Regions from separate parts of the Enterobacter cloacae complex sp. HYC080_NIDB genome, predicted to be linked through region 1. Evidence: predicted binding sites of a transcription regulator. Region 1 holds the regulator's gene; each other region holds the start of a gene.
What was found. The regulator CRP, encoded in region 1, controls carbon source genes, mostly activating them, when cyclic AMP is high. The targets are predictions, from matches to a motif close to ATGTGANNNNNNTCACAT.
Positions count from the first base shown of each region.

Region 2: the regulator CRP is predicted to act here: its motif matches at 5,118-5,135, upstream of udp (uridine phosphorylase).
Region 3: the regulator CRP is predicted to act here: its motif matches at 3,610-3,627, upstream of focA (formate transporter FocA).

Region 1 covers NZ_CP114212.1:407,204-414,929, reverse strand. Annotated here, with positions in the region: gene O1723_RS01850 (triphosphoribosyl-dephospho-CoA synthase) at 1-411, opposite strand, end outside; gene mdcA (malonate decarboxylase subunit alpha) at 411-2,066, opposite strand; gene O1723_RS01840 (hydrolase) at 2,295-3,317, shown strand; gene O1723_RS01835 (YheU family protein) at 3,314-3,532, shown strand; gene O1723_RS01830 (phosphoribulokinase) at 3,563-4,432, shown strand; gene O1723_RS01825 (OsmC family protein) at 4,519-4,923, opposite strand; gene crp (cAMP-activated global transcriptional regulator CRP) at 5,235-5,867, shown strand; gene O1723_RS01815 (YccS/YhfK family putative transporter) at 5,925-7,726, shown strand, end outside.
Region 2 covers NZ_CP114212.1:217,765-225,490, reverse strand. Annotated here, with positions in the region: gene ubiB (ubiquinone biosynthesis regulatory protein kinase UbiB) at 1-1,198, opposite strand, end outside; gene ubiJ (ubiquinone biosynthesis protein UbiJ) at 1,195-1,800, opposite strand; gene ubiE (bifunctional demethylmenaquinone methyltransferase/2-methoxy-6-polyprenyl-1,4-benzoquinol methylase UbiE) at 1,814-2,569, opposite strand; gene rmuC (DNA recombination protein RmuC) at 2,636-4,093, opposite strand; gene udp (uridine phosphorylase) at 4,233-4,994, opposite strand; gene O1723_RS01000 (dienelactone hydrolase family protein) at 5,250-6,053, shown strand; gene O1723_RS00995 (glycoside hydrolase family 130 protein) at 6,095-7,153, opposite strand; gene O1723_RS00990 (alpha-amylase family glycosyl hydrolase) at 7,137-7,726, opposite strand, start outside.
Region 3 covers NZ_CP114212.1:2,946,020-2,953,745, forward strand. Annotated here, with positions in the region: gene serC (3-phosphoserine/phosphohydroxythreonine transaminase) at 1-536, opposite strand, end outside; gene O1723_RS14055 (DUF421 domain-containing protein) at 699-1,391, opposite strand; gene ycaO (30S ribosomal protein S12 methylthiotransferase accessory factor YcaO) at 1,519-3,279, shown strand; gene focA (formate transporter FocA) at 3,686-4,543, shown strand; gene pflB (formate C-acetyltransferase) at 4,595-6,877, shown strand; gene pflA (pyruvate formate lyase 1-activating protein) at 7,083-7,726, shown strand, end outside.

The sequences.
Region 1 (7,726 bases):
CTGCGCGGCAGTGCGGGCGACGTCGTGCGCCCTGGCTTCCCCGCCCAGCATCGCCACCGCGCTGACCAGCAACCCCAGCGCCCAAATCGCGCCGCGATGGGTGTTTACGCCACACGTTGCAGCCATCATCTGCTGCTCGCCTTCGCGACCAAGACGGCCAACGGTTTGCCGAAGCGCAATATCTGCCGGACGCAGCCAGCTTTGCTGCGCCAGCGCCTGAAACGTCGGGGTCAGGCTGCGCGCGGAGCGCTCCATCAGCGCAAGGGATAAATCGTGGTGCGCACCGTTCCCCCGACTGTCCACCAGACCGGGTTTCGGGCTTAATCGTGCTTCGTCAATCAGACACTGCGTGGCGGTTCGCGCCAGCCATTCGGCACCGCCTTCAACCTGAATCTGGGGCAGAAGTTTCATTACCAGCTCCGGAATTTCGCAGGTGGGTTGTACAGACCGCCGGACCATTCAACGAGGTCTGACACGCTGCCCGCCGCCAGCAGAGAGCGGGTGGCGTCGGTGCGGCGAATACCCATATCTTCCGGATAAACAACCTTGCCGCTCTGGCGCAGTTCCGCCACGCGTTTAGCATCCACGCCCAGGCCGATATCGGTAATCCCCGCCACAGCGGCGACCATGGCACGACGCTCCTCAAGATCTTTGGCGCGATAGAGGTAAGCAATCCCCTCTTCCGTCAGCACGTGCGTCACGTCGTCGCCGTATATCATGACCGGCGCCAGAGGCATCCCGGACGCTTTTGCCACGTCAACAGCATCAAGCTTTTCCACAAAGGTCGGCTTTACGCCCGCCTGGAAGGTTTCCACCATCTGCACGACCAGTTTTTTACCGCGCTGCATCGGGTCAGGTTCGGTGATCATGTTCAGCCAGGCCGGTGTAGCGTGGCGACGACCATGTGGGTCGTGCCCCATGTTTGGCGCACCGCCGAAGCCGGAAAGACGACCGCGTGTCACCGTTGAGGAGTTGGCGTAACCATCAACCTGCAGAGTTGAGCCGATAAACATATCGACCGCATACTGACCGGCCAGCTGACAGAACGCACGGTTGGAACGCATGGAGCCGTCGGCACCGGTAAAGAAGATGTCCGGACGGGCGCGGATGTACTCTTCCATCCCCAGCTCGCCGCCGAAGCAGTGCACGCTTTCCACCCAGCCGCTTTCAATTGCCGGGATCAGCGTTGGGTGCGGGTTCAGGGTCCAGTGCTTACAGATTTTGCCCTTCAGGCCGAGCTGTTCGCCGTAGGTCGGCAGCAGCAGTTCAATCGCTGCGGTGTTAAAACCGATCCCGTGGTTGAGGGACTGCACCTGATGTTCCGCGTAGATGCCCTTAATCGCCATCATCGCCATCAGGATGTGTTCCTGTTTGATCAGTCGCGGATCACGGGTAAACAGCGGTTCGATAAAGAATGGCTTGTCGGCAACGACAACATAGTCAATCCAGGAGCCCGGAATATCGACGCGCGGCAGGTCGCATTCGTCGTCCACCAGTTCATTCACCTGCGCAATCACAATCCCGTCGTGGAAGGCCGCGGCTTCCACCAGTGCCGGAGTATCTTCGGTGCTCGCCCCGGTGTAGAGGTTGCCTTTGCGGTCTGCTTTAAACCCCGCAATCAACGCCACGTTGGGCGAGAGGTCGACGTAGAGGCGTGAATAGAGCTCGATATAGGTATGGATAGCGCCGATTTCGAGCTGACCATCTTCCAGCAGCTGGGAGATTCGCAGGCTCTGCGTCCCGGAGAAGGAGAAGTCCAGCTTGCGGGCGATGCCTTTCTCAAAGATATCCAGATGCTCGCTACGGCCGACGCTCGGCATGATCATATGCAGATCGTGGACAATTTGCGGGTTCACTTCAGCCAGCGAGCGTGAAAGGAAATCGGCCTGCTTCTGGTTGTTACCTTCCAGAACGACCTTATCGCCAGGGGCGATCAGTTTTTCCAGCATGGCGACAAGATCGCCGGTTGGCAGTACCTTGCCCTGCACCGGTACGGACGCCAGACGACGCGCTTTTTCGCTGCGTCGCGTGTTCCATTGCCGGGTGGGTGTTTGCCCAGATAACATTATTAACCTCCTGATTCAGCTAATCATTTTGATTTGCTTAACGTTGAGTAAAGTGTGCGCTCTGGTGGGAAAGGCATCAATTAAGCGTAGAGCGGAATCATTAGCCTGAGAGTAATAATCACGGTAAAGATTTGTGATCGGGATCAGTTCATGTTTCGGAAAACCAGGCTAAACGGGGTACAATTCGGAAAGTATCGTTAATTTCCGACAAGAATCAGCATCGCGCTTATGACCCAAATCATTCCAACAGACTTCGACATTGCAGCCGAAGACAGCACCGAGTTCGTGCCCATGCGCGGTGTGTCCAACTGCCATTTGCAGACCATGCTGCCACGGCTGATCCGCCGTAAGGTTCAGTTCACGCCGCACTGGCAGCGGCTTGACCTGCCAGACGGTGATTTTCTGGATCTCGCCTGGAGCGAAGACCCCGAGCAGGCACGTCATAAGCCGCGTCTGGTGGTTTTTCATGGTCTGGAAGGGAGTCTGCACAGCCCTTATGCGCATGGATTGATTGAGGCAGCAAAAGCGCGCGGCTGGCTCGGGGTGGTGATGCATTTTCGTGGCTGCAGCGGCGAGCCAAATCGACAGAAACGCATCTATCACTCGGGTGAAACCGAAGACGGAACCTGGTTTTTACACTGGCTGCGGGAAAACTATGGCACCGTGCCAACGGCGGCCGTGGGGTATTCGCTGGGCGGAAATATGCTCGCCTGCCTGCTGGCCAAAGAGGGCGACAGCGTACCGCTCAATGCCGCAGTGATTGTCTCCGCGCCGTTTATGCTGGAGCAGTGCAGCTACCATATGGATAAAGGGTTTTCCCGCGTCTATCAGCGCTATCTGCTCAACCTGCTGAAAGCCAACGCCGCACGTAAGCTGAAGGCTTACCCGGATACCCTGCCGGTCAGCCTGCGCCAGTTGAAAAAGGTGCGCCGCATTCGTGAATTCGACGATCTGATCACCGCAAAAATTCACGGCTTCGCCGATGCGATCGACTATTACCGTCAGTGCAGCGCCATGCCGTTGCTCAGCAAAATCACCCAGCCGACGCTGATTATTCACGCCAAAGATGACCCGTTTATGGATCATCACTCTATTCCCGCGCAGGAATTCCTTCCCGACAATGTTCACTATCAGTTGACTGAACATGGCGGCCACGTTGGATTTATTGGCGGGACGCTGCGCCGCCCGAAAATGTGGCTGGAGGCGCGTATTCCTGACTGGCTTACTCCTTATCTGGACGGTGCAAAATGATCATCCCCTGGCAGGATCTGTCTCCCGAAACGCTCGATAATCTGATTGAAAGCTTTGTATTACGTGAAGGCACCGATTATGGTGAACATGAACGCTCACTCGAGCAGAAGGTCAACGATGTAAAACGCCAGCTGAAAAGCGGCGACGTGGTGCTGGTGTGGTCAGAACTGCATGAGACGGTCAATATCATGCCCCGCAACGCGTTTCACGGCTGACCTTCCAACCTTTTCAGTCAGGGAGTTGCTATGTCTGCCAGACATCCCATTATTGCCGTTACGGGGTCGAGTGGTGCGGGAACGACCACCACCAGCCTCGCGTTTCGTAAGATTTTCGCCCAACTGAATCTCCGGGCGGCGGAGGTCGAAGGCGACAGTTTTCACCGCTATACGCGACCTGAAATGGACATGGCGATCCGTAAGGCGCGCGATCTGGGTAAACACATCAGCTATTTCGGTCCCGAAGCCAATGACTTTGGCCTCCTTGAGCAAACCTTCCTGGAGTACGGTCAGAGCGGCAAAGGGCAATCGCGTAAGTATCTGCATACCTATGATGAAGCTGTGCCGTGGAATCAGGTGCCGGGCACCTTTACCCCCTGGCAGCCGCTGCCGGAACCCACCGATGTGCTGTTTTATGAGGGATTACACGGCGGCGTAGTCACCCCACAGCATGACGTGGCGCGTCATGTGGATCTGCTGGTTGGCGTGGTGCCTATCGTGAACCTGGAGTGGATCCAGAAGCTGACGCGCGACATGAGCGAGCGCGGCCATTCGCGCGAAGCGGTGATGGATTCGGTGGTGCGCTCCATGGAAGACTACATCAACTACCTCACGCCACAGTTCTCCCGCACGCACATTAACTTCCAGCGCGTGCCGACGGTGGACACCTCTAACCCGTTCGCGGCGAAAACCATCCCGTCGCTGGACGAGAGCTTTGTGGTGATCCACTTCCGCAATCTCGAAGGCATTGATTATCCCTGGCTGCTGGCGATGCTGCAGGGCTCGTTTATTTCGCACATGAATACGTTAGTGGTACCAGGCGGAAAAATGGGGCTGGCGATGGAGCTCATCATGACGCCGCTGGTGGAGCGGTTGATGGAAGGGAAGCAGATTGCGTGAGTTGTTCTGCCCGGTGGCGCTGCGCTTACCGGGCCTACGTTCATGCTTTTGTAGGGCGGGTCAGCGAAGCGCCACCCGCCAAAAGATTAAGCCTCGATCACTTCATACGAATGCGTGATTTTTACCGCTTTCTCCAGCATTAACGCCACAGAGCAGTATTTTTCCGCAGACAGATCCACCGCACGCGAAACCGCCGCGTCTTTAAGCGCTTTACCGGTGACCACAAAGTGCAGATTAATGTGGGTGAACAGGCGTGGCGCCTCTTCGCGACGTTCTGAGGTGAGTTTAACCTCGCAATCCGTCACGTCATGACGACCTTTTTGCAGAATCGACACCACGTCAATCGCGCTGCATCCACCCGCCGCCATCAGCACCATTTCCATTGGGCTGGGGGCTTTATCGCCGGAGTTACCGTCCATCAAAATCTGGTGCCCTGACGCGGATTCGCCCAGGAACGTTAAACCTTCAACCCATTTCACGCGCGCTTGCATATTCTTTAACTCCAACGTTGCATTTTCGGTGACAGATTACGCGTGCGTTACATTTCTCGCAACGGAAGGCGACCTGCATCATGCTGAAGCGAGACACCAGGAGACACGCGGCGAAAGCTATGCTAAAACACTCAGGATGCTACAGTAATACATTGACGTTACACATGTATGCAGAGGACATCAAACTTTACTGGCTGCGAAACGTTACGACAGCCGACTTCCCAGGGTATGGGTAAGAATTCGATTGCAACCCCAGAGTCCGGATGCATCTGATGACTCTGGTGACAGCTTATAACAGAGGATAACAGCGCATGGTGCTTGGCAAACCGCAAACAGACCCGACTCTCGAATGGTTCTTGTCTCATTGCCACATTCATAAGTACCCATCGAAGAGCACGCTGATTCACCAGGGTGAAAAAGCGGAAACGTTGTATTACATCGTCAAAGGCTCGGTGGCAGTGCTGATCAAAGATGAGGAAGGGAAAGAGATGATCCTTTCTTATCTGAACCAGGGCGATTTTATCGGTGAACTGGGCCTGTTTGAAGAAGGCCAGGAACGTAGCGCCTGGGTTCGTGCAAAGACAGCATGTGAAGTGGCTGAAATTTCTTACAAGAAATTCCGTCAGTTGATTCAGGTAAACCCTGACATCCTGATGCGTCTTTCTTCCCAGATGGCGCGTCGTCTGCAGGTCACATCCGAGAAAGTGGGTAACCTCGCCTTCCTGGACGTCACCGGTCGTATCGCGCAGACCCTGCTGAACCTGGCGAAACAGCCAGACGCCATGACCCACCCGGACGGCATGCAAATTAAAATTACCCGTCAGGAAATTGGTCAGATCGTCGGTTGCTCCCGCGAAACGGTGGGTCGTATCCTGAAAATGCTGGAAGATCAGAACCTGATCTCTGCCCACGGTAAAACCATCGTGGTCTACGGAACGCGTTAATTCCGCTCAAACGGCGTGCCATCGCAAGGTGTCACGCCGTTTTTGTCTCTATTCCCCATGTGGCGCAGGCTGATCTATCACCCGGAAGTTAATTACGCACTGCGACAAACGCTGGTGTTGTGCCTTCCTGTGGCCGTGGGCCTGATTCTGGGACATCTCCAGCAGGGTCTGCTGTTTTCTCTCGTTCCCGCCTGCTGCAACATCGCAGGTCTGGACACGCCGCATAAACGCTTTTTCAAACGCCTGATCGTTGGCGGTTCGCTGTTTGCTGGCTGTAGCCTCGCCGTGCAGCTTTTACTGGCGCGCGATATTCCGCTGCCGCTGATCCTGACCGTACTGGCGATGAGCCTCGGTGTTACAGCAGAAATCAGTTCCCTGCACGCCCGCCTGCTTCCCGCTTCACTGATTGCCGCCATCTTCACCCTGAGCCTCGCCGGGAATATGCCGGTGTGGGAGCCGCTGCTGATCTACGCCCTCGGCACGCTGTGGTACGGGCTGTTTAACTGGTTCTGGTTCTGGCTGTGGCGGGAACAGCCGCTGCGTGAATCTCTGAGCCTGTTGTATGTGCAGCTTGCAGATTACTGCGAAGCCAAATACACCTTGCTGACCCAGCATACCGACCCGGAAAAATCCTTACCGCCGCTGCTGACGCGCCAGCAAAAGGTGGTGGATCTGATAAGCCAATGCTATCAGCAGTTGCATATGCTCGCCGCCAACAAGAATCACGAATATAAACGCCTGCTGCGTACTTTCCAGGTGGGGCTGGATCTGCAGGAGCATATCTCCGTGAGCCTTCATCACCCACAAGAGGTGCAAAAGCTGGTCGAGCGCAGCCACGCCGAGGCGGTGATCCGCTGGAATGCGCAGACCGTCTCCACGCGCCTGCGGGTGCTGGCGGACGACATTCTCTATCACCGCTACCCCACGCGCTTTAACATGGATAAACAGCTCGGCGCGCTGGAGAAAATTGCTCGTCAGCATCCGGATAACCCGGTCGGCCAGTTTGCCGCCTGGCACTTCAGCCGCATTGCCCGCGTGCTGCGCACCCAGCGCCCGCTGTATCCCCGCGACCTGATGGCGGATAAGCAAAAACGTCTGCCGCTCCTGCCAGCACTCAGAAGCTATCTCTCTCTTAAGTCTTCTGCCCTGCGCAATGCCGCGCGGATTAGCGTTATGCTCAGTATCGCCAGTCTGATGGGCATGGCGCTGCATCTGCCGAAACCGTACTGGATCTTAATGACCGTGCTGTTTGTCACCCAGAACGGCTACGGCGCCACGCGGGTACGTATTCTGCATCGGGCAGGCGGCACGATGGCGGGGCTGATTATTGCGGGCGTAACGCTACACTTCCACGTTCCCGAGGGGTATACCCTGGCAGGGATGCTGGTGATTACGCTGGTGAGTTACCTGATTATCCGCAAAAACTACGGCTGGGCGATGGTGGGCTTTACGGTGACGGCGGTATATACCCTTCAGCTGCTTACGCTAAACGGGGAACAGTTTATCGTTGCCCGCCTGATCGATACGCTGATTGGCTGCCTGATCGCCTTTGGTGGCATGGTCTGGCTGTGGCCGCAGTGGCAAAGCGGATTGCTGCGCCAGAACGCCCACGACGCGCTGGAGGCTGACCAGCAGGCCATTCGTCTGATCCTGAGCGACGACCCGCAGCCCTCCCCGCTGGCGTATCAGCGGATGAAAGTTAATCAGGCGCACAACGCCCTGTTTAACTCGCTCAACCAGGCGATGCAGGAGCCAGGCTTTAACGCGCACTATCTGGCGGACATGAAGCTCTGGGTCACGCATAGCCAGTTTATCGTCGAGCATATTAACGCCATGACCACCCTGGCGCGCGAGCACAC
Region 2 (7,726 bases), 190 kb from region 1:
GCTGAACTTCCATATTAAAGCGGCGAGCCGTATTAAACAGGTTTAACAGCACGTGCCCGAAGGAGATTTCTGCCAGCGGCTTTTCAAAAATCGGCTCGCAGACGGTACGAATAGCAAACTCAAACTCTTCGACGTTGGTGTCCGGCGGAACCCAGCCGGAGTCAACGTGCAGCTCAGCCACCTTACGGTAGTCACGGTTGAAGAACGCGATAAAGTTCTCGGCCAGATAACGCTTATCTTCTTTATTCAGCGACCCCACAATCCCGCAGTCGATACCGATATACTTCGGATCCTCAGGATGCTCGTAGCTCACAAAAATATTGCCCGGGTGCATATCCGCATGGAAAAAGCTGTCGCGGAACACCTGAGTAAAGAAGACCTGAACGCCACGTTCGGCCAGCAGCTTCATGTTCGTTCCCTGCTTCTCCAGCGCCGCCACATCCGAAACCGGAATACCGTAGATGCGCTCCATGACCATCATGTTCTGACTGCAGTAGTCTGAATAGACCTCAGGCACATAAAGCATCGGGCTGTTTTCAAAATTACGACGCAGCTGAATGGCGTTTGCCGACTCGCGCAGCAGGTTAAGCTCATCAATCAGCGTTTTTTCGTATTCCCGCACCACTTCCATCGGACGCAGACGACGGCCATCAGGTAACAAACGTGGCACCCAGCGCGCCAGACGATAAATCAGCTTCATGTCAGCTTTGATGACCGGCAGGATATCCGGGCGGATCACCTTGATCACCACCTCTTTGCCGTTCTCTTTCAGACGCGCGGTATGCACCTGAGCAATAGACGCCGACGCCAGCGGGGCTATTTCGAAATCGTCAAACCAGGTTTCAACGGGAAGATTACCCATTGCCTCTTCGATCTGTTTCTTCGCCCTCACCCCGTCAAACGGGGCGACACGGTCCTGCAGCATTGCCAGTTCATCGGCAATATGAGGCGGGAAGAGATCGCGGCGGGTTGAGAGCATCTGTCCGAACTTAATCCATACCGGGCCAAGCTCCTGCAGCGCCAGACGCAGACGTTCACCCAGCGGCTGACCTTTATGACGATTAGGCATCCAGAACAACATCCGCCGCCAGATTCTAAGCGGCAGCGTGATACGCATTTTGGGGATAAGCTCATCGAGCCCGTAACTCAAAAAGGTGTGGACGATAAAATAGAGGCGCCGAATTTCACCAGGCGTCATTTGCCCTCCAGTTTTTCCAGCCGTTTGGTTAATGCATCAACCGCACGTTCAACAGCAGCGGTTTCTTCCGCAAACCATGCCACTTCCAGCGGACCGGGGGCCATGCGCCACTCTTCAGTCAGGACTTCTGCGGCATAGCGCTGCTGCCGTTGCAGATTTTTGCGCAAGAACGCCGTGCCGCCATGAATAGCTTTCCCGATCCCTTCAGCGGCGATGTCACCAATAAAAGGCGCGAGCAGTTCTGCCGGGTCAAACTCCGCCAGATCGCTGAGCGCAACGAAGTTTTGTACGACCTGGATGTCGCCCTCCACTTCCAGCTCACCGCTGCGGATAAGCGCCGTCAGTTGCTGGCGATCGCGCAGTTTTGGCAGCACGCTCATATGGGTAATGACCGAGCAATCCGCCTCGCCTTCCCACTCACCCAGAACATCGAGCTGGCGTTCACTGAAGACCAGCACGAGCGGCGTTGAGAACTCTTTTAATACAATGCGCAGGACCTTCCCGTTAAGTCGCTGACGTGCAGCTTTTAGCGCCGGCGCGCGATACAGGAAGGCATTGAGCACATTCTCGATGCCTGCGGTGACTAAGGGTTTAAAGGGCACGGGACACCTCCACTCAGAATTTGTAACCGCGATGCAGCGCAACGACACCCGCCGTCATGTTGAAGTATTCAACGTTCTCAAATTCCGCATCCTGCATCATGGCTTTTAGGGTGTCCTGATCCGGGTGCATGCGAATGGACTCCGCCAGATAGCGGTAGCTCTCCGCGTCGTTCGCCACCAGTTCACCGATACGCGGCAGCACGTGGAAGGAATAGGCGTCGTAGGCTTTGCTCAGCGGCTCAATGATCGGTTTAGAGAACTCGAGCACCAGCAGACGTCCACCCGGCTTCAGTACACGGTACATGGAGCGCAGCGCTTTTTCTTTGTCGGTGACGTTACGCAGGCCGAAGGAGATCGTGATGCAGTCAAAGGTATTATCCGGGAATGGCAGCGCTTCGGCGTTTGCCTGCACGTATTCCACATTGCCCACCACGCCGATGTTACGCAACTTTTCGCGTCCCATTTTCAGCATGGAGTCATTGATATCGGCCAGAACAACGCGGCCAGTTTCACCCACCAGACGGGAAAACTTCGCCGTCAGATCGCCTGTTCCACCGGCTAAATCCAGCACGGTTTGTCCACGGCGCACACCGCTGCAGTCAATGGTGAAGCGTTTCCACAAGCGATGAATGCCGAACGACATCAAGTCATTCATCACATCGTACTTCGCCGCCACGGAATGAAATACGTGGGCCACCATGTCAGCTTTCTGCGCTTTGGCGACAGTCTGAAAGCCAAAGTGCGTCGTGTCTTGTGAATCGTCAACCATCTCAGAGCCTGCTAATCAGTCAAATGTTCGTGAAGTGTAACAGATTGGGCGCGTTTGCCCTACGATTCAACCGCCGTGATAGAAACGTGTCGGCGGCTCGTCAGACGATAAATCCGTCGTTAACTCGTTGTCTTCGCTGGGGGTCTTTTGCTCATCTGCGCCTTCACGCAGACGGAACTCTTCGTCTTGCGCCGTGGCCTGCTCCACCAGTTCCGGATTAATCTCGCGTTTGACCTCCACCCCCAAGCCGCGGAATGCTTCAGCCTGAGCAAGCAGGTTGCCCCGCCCGGAGGCGAGTTTTTTCATCGCCTGACGGTAGTTATCCTGCGCACGGTCCAGGCTTTGCCCGACCGAGGACATATCGTCCACGAAGAGGCGCATTTTGTCATACAGCTTGCTGGCACGCTCGGCAATCTTCTGTGCATTGCGGCTCTGGTGCTCATAGCGCCACAGGTTAGCAATGGTACGTAATGCCACCAGCAGGGTGGTGGGGCTCACCAGCATAATATTATTTTTGAGCGCTTCGGTGATCAGTTCGGGCTGTCTGTCGAGGGCCAGCAGGAACGCCGGTTCGACCGGAATAAACATCAGCACATAGTCCAGCGAGCGCAGCCCCGGAAGCTGCTGATAATCTTTTCTGCCCAGCAGTCGGATATGGTTACGCACGGAGGCAATATGCTCCTGCAGCGCCGACTCGCGCGTGTAGTCGTCTTCCGCATTAAAGTAACGCTCATACGCCACCAGCGTCATTTTGGCGTCGATCACCACATCTTTCCCCTGCGGCAGACGCACAATGACGTCTGGCTGCATCCGCGAGCGGGCATCGTTTTCGATACTTACCTGCGTTTCGTATTCATACCCCTCGCGCAGGCCAGAGGCCTCCAGCACGCGGGTGAGCACCACTTCTCCCCAGTTACCCTGGGTTTTGTTATCCCCTTTTAGCGCCCGAGTGAGGTTGACCGCCTCCTGCGCCATTTGCGCATTCAACTGCTGAAGATTACGAATCTCGTGCGCCAGCGTGTGCCGCTCGCGGGCTTCCTGTCCAAAGCTGTCCTGCACCTGACGGCGAAAACCGTCCAGCTGTTCACGCAGCGGCGTCAGCAGGCTGTTCAGACTCTGGCGATTCTGTTCGTCAACGCGGCGGTTGCTGTGTTCGAAAATGCGGTTGGCGAGATTCTCAAACTGCTCGCTGAGGCGCTGCTCGCTGTTAATCATCTGACGGATTTTGTCTTCCGCATGCAGCTGCGTGGATTCGAGGCGGGTAGTCACTTCGCGGAGATCGGCCTCCAGCGACGTGTTGATATCACGCAGGTTGCGCAGTTCGTTATTGAGCAGCTCGCACTCGTCGCGCCAGTGGTCACTTAGCGCAAGCTGTTGCTTTACCGCGCTGAGCTCGGCGACGATCTCTTCGCGCTCCGCCAGCTGATCGGCCTTCTGCTGCGCATGCTGGTAGCTGGAAATCAGCCAGCCTATCGCAACGCCCGCCAGCGCAATCACCGCATAAATCAGGATTGAGATATCCACAATGCCCCCTGCATCAACGTATTACCCGCACAAAATAGAATTGTGCTGTATAAACGTCCAGTTTGAAAGGGTTTTCCTGCGAGGCGCTACGCAAAAAATAAAGGCCGAACGCGTCGGCCTTTGATTTGAGAAGAGAGGGCTAGATCAGGCGACGAGCCGCTTCCACCACAATTTTCACCGCATGACTTTCGGTCTGCTTCATGGTTTCGGCGTTCGGGATCTCCTGCTGAGTACGGTTGACGATAACGCCCGCCACCATACCGGCACGCAGACCCTGGCTTGCACACATGGTCAGCAGCGTCGCGGATTCCATTTCGTAGTTCATTACGCCCATGGACTGCCACTCTTCCATTGAGCCTTTGAAACGGCTCACAACGCGGCCAGAGAAGGTGTCGTAGCGCTCCTGGCCCGGGTAGAAGGTGTCGGAAGAGGCGGTTACGCCAACGTGGGTGGTCGCGCCCACGGACTTCGCGGCTTCAACCAGCGCCGTGGTGCATTCGAAGTCAGCCACTGCCGGGAATTCCATAGGCGCAAAGTGCAGGCTTGCCCCGTCCAGACGAACGGATGCCGTCGTCACCAGTACGTCGCCCACGTTGATGTGCGGCTGAATCGCGCCGGTCGTGCCGATACGCAGGAAAGTACGAATGCCCAGCTGCGCCAGCTCTTCAACAGCAATAGAGGTAGACGGACCGCCGATACCGGTGGAGCACACAATCACCGCTTTGCCATCCAGCTCTGCACGCCAGGTGGTGAATTCACGATGGGCAGCCAGTTTGACCGGCTTATCCATCAGCGCGGCGATCTTTTCCACACGCTCAGGGTCGCCAGGGACGATAGCGAGCGTAGCCCCTTGTAAATCATTTTTAGTGAGGCCGAGATGAAAAACATCAGACTTAGACATAGGTGACTCCTCTGTGGGTCGGTTAGTCAGAAGAAGTAAAACGGTACTTTACAGAAGCAGTAAGCATAATTTCGTGATGCATCTCACCATGAATGAAAATGATTGCAGTGAATTTCCAACAAAAAGTGATTCACATCACATTAACAAGTTATATCGTCAGGTGCTGCACAAAAGATAGACCGTTTAAGGCACTGTGAGTTGTTAACCTGGTGTCTATATTTACCTTTGCGCTAACTCATTGGTACGGAGAATGCCATGACTGAAAAAACCGGTTTTGCACCTGCTGCGGCACCGCTTGCTTCAACCATCGTTTCAACCTCAGAAGAGGCCATTACGGCGGGAGAGACCTCCATTCCCTCTCAGGGGGAGAATATGCCTGCCTGGCACGCACGACCAAAATCGGCAGACGGTCCGCTGCCCATCGTGATTGTGGTTCAGGAGATTTTTGGGGTTCACGAACATATTCGAGACCTCTGCCGTCGCCTGGCACTTGAAGGATATCTGGCCGTTGCGCCAGAACTCTACTTCCGTCAGGGCGATCCGAACGACTATAGCGATATTCCAACGCTGTTCAGCAATCTGGTCAGCAAAGTCCCGGACGCGCAGGTGCTGGCCGATCTCGACCACGTTGCCAGCTGGGCGGCGCGTAACGGCGGCGACCCGCACCGTCTGATGGTCACCGGCTTCTGCTGGGGCGGACGCATTAGCTGGCTGTATGCCGCACACAATCCGCAGCTCAAAGCGGCTGTCGCCTGGTATGGCAAACTGGTGGGCGAGAAAACGCTGAATTCGCCAAAACATCCGGTGGACATCGCCACTGAGCTCAATGCCCCGGTGCTGGGTCTGTATGGCGGCCAGGACACCGGTATTTCGCTTGATTCGGTAGAAACCATGCGCCATGCGCTACGGGCAGCCAATGCCAATGCGGAGATTGTGGTGTATCCGGATGCCGGACATGCGTTTAACGCAGATTACCGTCCGAGTTATCACGCGGAATCGGCGAAAGATGGCTGGCAGAGAATGCTGGCGTGGTTTAGCCAGTACGGCGGGAAGAAATAAACACTTCGCAGCCCCGGCGAAAGTCGGGGCTGCGTCAGGGCTTACTCCAGGCCCAGATGTTTCCACAGCTCGTCCATCGGCAGCGTGGCCAGGGCGATACGCTCATCCGCCGCACCATACCAGATATGCAACGTGTCATTACGCACCAGCGCCCCGCAGGTAAAGACGACGTTACCGAAAAAGCCTTCACGCTCATAGGGCGCGCTCGGCTCCAGCAGCGGTACGGAAGATTTGGCGATGAGGGTGAGCGGATCCTCAAGATCCAGAAGCAGAGCGCCCAGGCAATAACGCTGGCTAGCGTCAACGCCGTGATAAATCTCCAGCCAGCCGCGCGCGGTCTTGATCAGCGGCGCGCCGCCACCCGACTTCAGCGCATCCCATTCGTCTCCCGAGCGTCCCAGCAGATGCCGGTGGTTTCCCCAGTGCAGCATATCGGGCGATTCGCAGATCCAGATTTCCGGGTGGCCGAAATGGCTGGGCGCGGGCCGGGTAAGCGCCCGGAAGGATCCGCCAACCTTCTCCGGGAAGAAACAGACGTCGCGGTTATCAGGGCAGAAAATCAGCCCTTTCTTGTCGAAGGAGATAAAATCAACGGTGGTCGCCAGCGCGGTGGAGATACCCAGCGATGACACGGCGGAGTAATTGATGTACCAGACATCGTCAATCAGGGTGATACGCGCATCTTCACAGCCAAATTCCTCATAGCGGCTGTCGGCGGTAATAAACGGCTGTTGATCGATGGTGAAATTTACACCGTCCTGGCTTCGCGCCAGGCGCAGGTGGGACATTGACGTCAGCCAGACCTGAGCCGGGTCGCTTTTCAGCACAATGGTACGCGGGTCGCTAAAATCATAGCGCGGGTCGTTGCGTTCGAACGTTTTTGTTGCCGCCTGCCAGCCGCCGGACTGCTGCACCAGAAGCGGAACGACGATCTTCTGTGGGTCATCATTTATCACGCTCTCGGCAACCCGAAGCAGCAGGATAATCTCCCCATGATACTCCGTTACCCCGGCGTTAAAGACGCACTCCACTTTCCGTCCTGGCAGAGAAGGCACCACGCCGCTCGGGGTGATCAACGGATTCTTACCGTGTCTGTTCATATACACTCCTTTTTATCAGAATTTGATTTTTATCCAGCTGCTGCGCGTTTTGGCCGTACAGGACATCCGCTTCAATGGCCCACAATGGGTTTTGTACCGGCTGGCCAAAATTCACGGCCACCCAGACCTGTTCCTGCGCCGTTGTTCGGGTAAACCAGACGCACGCCTTATGGCGCTTCAGTAGGCTGCACTCCCCATGCTGTAGCGCCCCGATGGCGGCCCGAAGCGCAATGAAGGTCTGGTACTGACGCCACAACGAGCCGGGCGTCGATATCTGATGTTCGGCATTGAGCAAGGGATAGTCCTGGCTGACGGGCATCCACGGCGTGGAGGTGGAAAAGCCCGCAAACGGTGCGTCGCACCAGAGGAAGGGGGCACGGGACCCATCCCGTGAATGTTCAATGGCCTGCGCCAGCGCGTCGGCGGCACTGCACCCCTGCCGCATGGCCGTGTCGTAGAAGGTTTTTCCCTGAATATCAAAAATCTGCCCGACCGTCTGAGGCACATAGTCGGGCATCCCCAACTCGTCACCCTGAAAAATAAACGGTACGCCGCGCACGGTCAGCTGTAGCG
Region 3 (7,726 bases), 2.0 Mb from region 1:
ATGGTGGAGGAGAAGTCGGCGGCAACCACAACATCGCTGGCGAAGTTTGGCGTCTCGTCGATGGCAATCCCGTCGATAGTTTCGTTCGGGCAGTAGTGGAGATAGGCTGCGTTATCAGAAAGCTGCCATTCGCTCATGGGCTTCACGGCGCGCAGACCGTCAACGGTCACTTTGGCGTCGATAACGTTCGGCGTGCAGTATTTGTGCGCTTCTTTAACGGCGCTTGCCGCCCAGTAGCCCGCATCAACGTAGTCAGCCGTCGTTTTATCGCCAAGGATATTCAGCGGTACGCCAGCAAACTGGCCGCGTCCGCCGCCGTGACAGAACAATACTTTGTAGTTCGAGGGAATATTCAGCAGATCGCGAAAATCCTTTTCTGCCTCTTCCGCCACCTGAATAAACTCTTTACCACGGTGGCTGATTTCCATCACCGACGTACCGAGACCGTTCCAGTCACAAAGTTCCTGTTGAGCCTGTTTAAGCACGTCTGCCGGTAACATCGCCGGACCTGAACTGAAATTAAAGACTTGAGCCATTTCCCCTCACCACGCTAAAAGCCATAAGTTATAACTGTGGATATCGGTTTTATCATTCAGTGACACGCGCCGCAATGTCTAAAACTTATGACCCGTGAAATGTGGCTCACATCACACAAAACAATCTGCCGCCTCGCCAGGACAAAACCGACAAAATGGCTGTCAGGTGATCCGTTTAGCCCGGCTAACCTTCGTCCATTCTGGATTCGTACAGCGAGGGCATAATTGATGATCGCCTGCCTTCATCACCACCACATGACTACATTTTATACAGGCATATTCGCCCGCATCGGGGACGGTTTTGTATCGCTCAATGAGCATATCCGGCAGGATGCATAACCCCGGCTTCACCTCGTCATCATGATAGTAATACACGCTGATTTGACCGTTCGTTTCCATAATGGCCAGACGCACCTGTCCGAGTTGTTCGACGCTGTTCAGACGCAATTCCATAAAAAATTCGAACTCGGTCATATTGGCACTTTGCACATTTTCCCAGGCCAACTGTCCGTCTTCGACAATCACCACAGGCTTCCCTTCCAGCAGATCTTCCAGCTTTTCGCTCTTCGACATCAGCCACATCACAAGGCGGTACAGCAGCGCCAGCGAGACAAAGACGATAAAGACCGGCACCATCGGCACATCGTCATAAAAGGCGACATCCCCCGCCGCTGACCCCAGCGTGAGGATGATTAACACTTCAAAAAGCGACATCTGCCGCACACCGCGACGGCCCGTAATCTTGAGAAACAGAAAGACAAGAACGAAGGTATACAGGCTCCGCAAAGCCACTTCGCCTAAAAACTCGGGGGGAACTTTATCAAACGCCATCCGCTGGAGATCAAATGCTTTCATTTTTCTATGCCTTAACAGTCAGTTACTGCCACTAAGCATAGCCCAGCCTTTTATTTTCGCCGAAGATAGCACCCGTCACGCAAAACCCGTATCATTGCGCGCTTTACGTACGATAAAAGTGAACGCCATGACTCAAACGTTTATCCCCGGCAAAGACGCCGCTCTGGAAGATTCCATCGCTCGCTTCCAGCAGAAACTGACCGACCTGGGTTTTAACATCGAAGAAGCCTCCTGGCTCAATCCGGTGCCCCATGTCTGGTCCGTCCATATTCGCGACAAAGAGTGTGCCCTGTGCTTTACCAACGGGAAAGGCGCGACTAAAAAAGCGGCACTGGCCTCCGCGCTGGGTGAGTATTTTGAGCGTCTGTCCACCAACTATTTCTTCGCTGACTTCTGGTTGGGCGAAACCATCGCTAACGGCCCATTCGTTCACTATCCGAACGAAAAATGGTTCCCGCTGACCGAAGACGATGAACTGCCGGAAGGTATTCTCGACGCCCGCCTGCGTGCGTTCTACGATCCAGAAAACGAACTGACCGCCAGCATGCTGATCGATCTGCAGTCTGGTAACGAAGATCGTGGTATCTGCGCCCTGCCGTTCACCCGCCAGTCTGACGAGCAGACCGTGTATATTCCGATGAACATCGTCGGCAACCTGTATGTGTCTAACGGCATGTCCGCCGGTAACACCCGCAACGAAGCGCGCGTTCAGGGCTTGTCAGAAGTGTTCGAGCGTCACATTAAAAACCGCATTATTGCCGAATCTATCAGCCTGCCTGAAATTCCGGCCGACGTGCTGGCGCGCTACCCAGGCGTGGTGGAGTCCATCGCCAAACTCGAAGCGGAAGGTTTCCCAATCTTCGCCTACGATGGCTCACTGGGCGGAAAATATCCGGTGATCTGCGTGGTGCTGTTTAACCCAGAAAACGGCACCTGCTTCGCCTCCTTCGGCGCGCACCCTGACTTCGGCGTGGCGCTGGAGCGTACCGTCACCGAACTGCTGCAGGGCCGTAGCCTGAAAGATCTCGACGTCTTCACACCGCCAACCTTTGACGATGAAGAAGTGGCGGAGCATACCAACCTCGAAACCCACTTCATCGATTCCAGCGGCCTGATCTCCTGGGATATGTTTAAGCAGGACGCAGACTATCCGTTCGTAGACTGGAGCTTTGCCGGCACCACGGAAGAAGAGTTCGCCACGCTGATGGCCATCTTTAACGCCGAAGATCAGGAAGTCTACATTGCCGACTACGAACACCTGGGCGTTTACGCATGCCGCATCATTGTGCCGGGCATGTCCGACATCTACCCTGCTGAAGATCTGTGGCTGGCGAACAACAGCATGGGCGCGCACCTGCGCGAAACCCTGCTTGCTCTGCCAGGCAGCGAGTGGGAAAAAGAGGATTATCTGAACCTGATCGCCCAACTGGACGAAGAAGGTCACGATGATTTCACTCGCGTGCGTGAACTGCTGGGCCTGGCGACGGGTAAAGACAACGGCTGGTATACCCTGCGTATCGGGGAGCTGAAAGCGATGCTGGCGCTGGCTGGCGGCGATCTGGATCAGGCCCTGGCCTGGACGGAATGGACGATGGAATTCAACCAGTCGGTCTTCTCTGCCGAGCGCACCAACTATTACCGTTGCCTGCAAACCCTGCTGCTGCTTTCGCAGGAAGAGGATCGTGAGCCACTGCAATACCTGAACGCTTTCGTGCGTATGTACGGTGCTGAAGCGGTTGAAGCCGCCAGCGCGGCGCTCAGCGGTGAAGAGCCATTCTACGGTCTGCAGGCCGTGGACAGCGATCTGAAAGCCTTCCCGGCGCACCAGTCGCTGCTCAAGGCCTATGAAAAGCTGCAGAAAGCAAAAGCCGCTTACTGGTCAAAATAAGCGCATATAACATTAGCAGCAGTAGGCGTATTCAATCGTCTGGGCTATATTACGGGGCAATTTCATTGCCCCGTTTTTTATTTTTTTCGGTAATGATTGCTGATTGTAATAATAAAGTTAAACATGGGTAAATATAATAATCTTTACCCGGGCTTTATTGTTACTTTTTATGGTAAATACTCCATATTAATTAACTGTTTCGGAGGGGGCCGAACGAAATAATTCAACTCTTTTCATAACTTTTAAAATTTATTTTTATACGGATAATCAATTACTTACTCCGCATTTGCTGTAAAACCATACACACTGCGGGCCTATAAGCCAGGCGAGATATGATCTATATCAATTTCTCTTCTATAATGCTTTGTTAGTATCTCGTCGCCGACTTAATAAAGAGAGAGTTAGTGTGAAAGCTGACAACCCTTTTGATCTTTTACTCCCCGCCGCGATGGCAAAAGTTGCCGAAGAAGCGGGTGTCTATAAAGCAACGAAACACCCGATGAAGACGTTCTATCTGGCGATTACTGCTGGTGTGTTCATCTCAATCGCTTTCGTCTTCTACATCACTGCCACTACCGGTACTGCTGCCATGCCTTTCGGCATAGCCAAACTGATTGGCGGCATTTGCTTCTCACTGGGTCTGATTCTTTGCGTCATCTGCGGTGCCGACCTCTTCACCTCAACGGTGCTGATTGTCGTGGCAAAAGCCAGCGGAAGAATTACCTGGGGTCAACTGGCGCGCAACTGGCTTAACGTCTACGTTGGCAACCTGATTGGCTGTCTGCTCTTTGTTCTGTTGATGTGGCTTTCTGGCGAGTACATGACCGCCAACGGCGGCTGGGGGCTTAACGTCCTGCAAACCGCCGACCACAAAATGCACCACACATTTATCGAAGCCGTTGCTCTCGGCATCCTTGCAAACCTGATGGTCTGCCTGGCGGTCTGGATGAGCTATTCTGGTCGTAGCCTGATGGATAAAGCCATGATTATGGTTCTGCCGGTTGCGATGTTTGTTGCCAGCGGCTTTGAGCACAGTATTGCGAATATGTTCATGATCCCGATGGGGATTGTTATCCGCAACTTTGCAAGCCCGGAGTTCTGGACCGCAATTGGTTCATCCCCGGAAAGTTTCTCTCACCTGACTATTATGAATTTCATTACTGATAACCTGATCCCCGTCACTATCGGGAACATTATCGGTGGGGGTCTGTTAGTTGGGTTGACATACTGGGTCATTTACCTGCGTGGCGACGACCATCATTGATGGTTATCTCAGGCAGTAAATAAAAAATCCACTTAAGAAGGTAGGTGTTACATGTCCGAGCTTAATGAAAAGTTAGCCACAGCCTGGGAAGGTTTTGCGAAAGGTGACTGGCAGAATGAAGTCAACGTCCGTGACTTCATTCAGAAAAACTATACCCCGTATGAAGGTGACGAATCCTTCCTGGCTGGCGCAACTGACGCGACCACCAAGCTGTGGGACAGCGTAATGGAAGGCGTTAAACTGGAAAACCGCACTCACGCGCCAGTTGATTTTGACACCTCCGTTGCTTCCACCATCACTTCTCACGATGCTGGCTATATCAACAAAGCCCTTGAGAAAATCGTTGGTCTGCAGACTGAAGCACCACTGAAACGCGCAATCATCCCGTTCGGTGGTATCAAAATGGTTGAAGGTTCCTGCAAAGCGTATAACCGCGAGCTGGACCCAATGCTGAAAAAAATCTTCACCGAATACCGTAAAACCCACAACCAGGGTGTATTCGATGTTTACACCAAAGACATTCTGAACTGCCGTAAATCTGGCGTTCTGACTGGTCTGCCAGATGCGTATGGCCGTGGCCGTATCATTGGTGACTACCGTCGCGTTGCGCTGTACGGTATCGACTTCCTGATGAAAGACAAATACGCGCAGTTTGTTTCCCTGCAGTCTGACCTGGAAAACGGCGTAAACCTGGAAGCGACTATCCGTCTGCGTGAAGAAATTGCTGAACAGCACCGTGCGCTGGGTCAGATCAAAGAGATGGCAGCGAAATATGGCTGCGATATCTCTGGTCCTGCAACCAACGCCCAGGAAGCTATCCAGTGGACCTACTTCGGCTACCTGGCCGCTGTTAAGTCTCAGAATGGTGCAGCAATGTCCTTCGGCCGCGTATCCACCTTCCTGGATGCGTACATCGAACGTGACCTGAAAGCAGGTAAAATCACCGAGCAAGACGCTCAGGAAATGATTGACCACCTGGTCATGAAACTGCGTATGGTTCGCTTCCTGCGTACCCCAGAATACGATGAACTGTTCTCTGGTGACCCAATCTGGGCAACCGAATCTATCGGTGGTATGGGCGTTGACGGCCGTACACTGGTCACCAAAAACAGCTTCCGCTTCCTGAACACCCTGTACACCATGGGTCCTTCTCCGGAGCCGAACATCACCGTTCTGTGGTCTGAAAAACTGCCTCTGAACTTCAAGAAATTCGCCGCTAAAGTGTCCATCGACACCTCTTCTCTGCAGTACGAGAACGATGACCTGATGCGTCCGGACTTCAACAACGACGATTACGCTATCGCTTGCTGCGTAAGCCCAATGGTTGTTGGTAAACAAATGCAGTTCTTCGGTGCGCGTGCAAACCTGGCGAAAACCATGCTGTACGCAATCAACGGCGGCGTTGATGAAAAACTGAAAATGCAGGTTGGTCCTAAGTCTGAGCCGATCAAAGGCGACGTGCTGAACTTCGATGAAGTGATGGAACGTATGGATCACTTCATGGACTGGCTGGCTAAACAGTACGTCACTGCGCTGAACGTTATCCACTACATGCACGACAAGTACAGCTACGAAGCCTCTCTGATGGCGCTGCACGACCGTGACGTTATCCGCACCATGGCGTGTGGTATCGCAGGTCTGTCCGTTGCTGCTGACTCCCTGTCTGCAATCAAATACGCGAAAGTTAAACCAATTCGTGACGAAGACGGCCTGGCTGTAGACTTCGAAATCGAAGGCGAATATCCGCAGTTTGGTAACAACGACTCTCGCGTTGATGACATGGCGGTTGACCTGGTAGAACGTTTCATGAAGAAAATTCAGAAACTGACTACTTACCGTAACGCTATCCCGACTCAGTCTGTTCTGACCATCACCTCTAACGTTGTGTATGGTAAGAAAACCGGTAACACCCCAGACGGTCGTCGTGCTGGCGCGCCATTCGGACCAGGTGCTAACCCAATGCATGGTCGTGACCAGAAAGGTGCGGTAGCCTCTCTGACCTCCGTTGCTAAACTGCCGTTTGCCTACGCGAAAGATGGTATCTCTTATACCTTCTCCATCGTGCCAAACGCGCTGGGTAAAGACGACGAAGTGCGTAAAACTAACCTCGCGGGTCTGATGGATGGTTACTTCCACCACGAAGCGTCCATCGAAGGTGGTCAGCACCTGAACGTGAACGTAATGAACCGTGAAATGCTGCTCGATGCGATGGAACACCCTGAGAAATATCCTCAGCTGACCATCCGTGTATCTGGCTACGCAGTACGTTTTAACTCCCTGACTAAAGAACAGCAGCAGGACGTTATCACCCGTACTTTCACTCAGTCCATGTAAGTGGAATTGACTGAAATCACGCGTTAAAAGGCGTACAATAAAGGCTCCACGCAAGTGGGGCCTTTTTAACACCCTCGCTTCATCAGTCTCTTTTGTCCGCTATCTATATACTTAATGGATAACAGCCAAAACAGACTCGACATGGCCTTTGAGCTGTGCAACTACATAGGCCCCCGGATGGGCCAAATTCGGAGATCTCACCGCAATGTCAACTATTGGTCGCATTCACTCCTTTGAATCCTGTGGCACCGTCGATGGCCCGGGTATCCGCTTTATTACCTTCTTCCAGGGCTGCCTGATGCGCTGCCTGTACTGCCACAACCGCGACACGTGGGACACTCATGGTGGGAAAGAAGTCACCGTGGAAGATCTGATGAAAGAGGTGGTGACCTATCGCCACTTTATGAACGCGTCCGGCGGCGGCGTGACCGCATCCGGCGGCGAAGCCATTCTTCAGGCTGAATTTGTCCGCGACTGGTTCCGCGCCTGCCGCAAGGAAGGCATTCACACCTGTCTCGATACCAACGGCTTCGTGCGCCGCTACGATCCGGTTATTGATGAACTGCTCGAAGTGACCGATCTGGTGATGCTCGATCTCAAACAGATGAATGATGAGATCCACCAGAATCTGGTTGGCGTTTCCAACCACCGTACGCTGGAATTTGCGAAGTATATTGCCGACAAAGGCATCAAAACCTGGATCCGCTATGTTGTTGTTCCCGGCTGGTCAGATGACGACGACTCTGCGCACCGCCTGGGGGAATTTACCCGCGACATGGGCAACGTCGAGAAAATTGAGCTTCTGCCCTATCACGAACTCGGCAAACATAAATGGGTGGCGATGGGTGA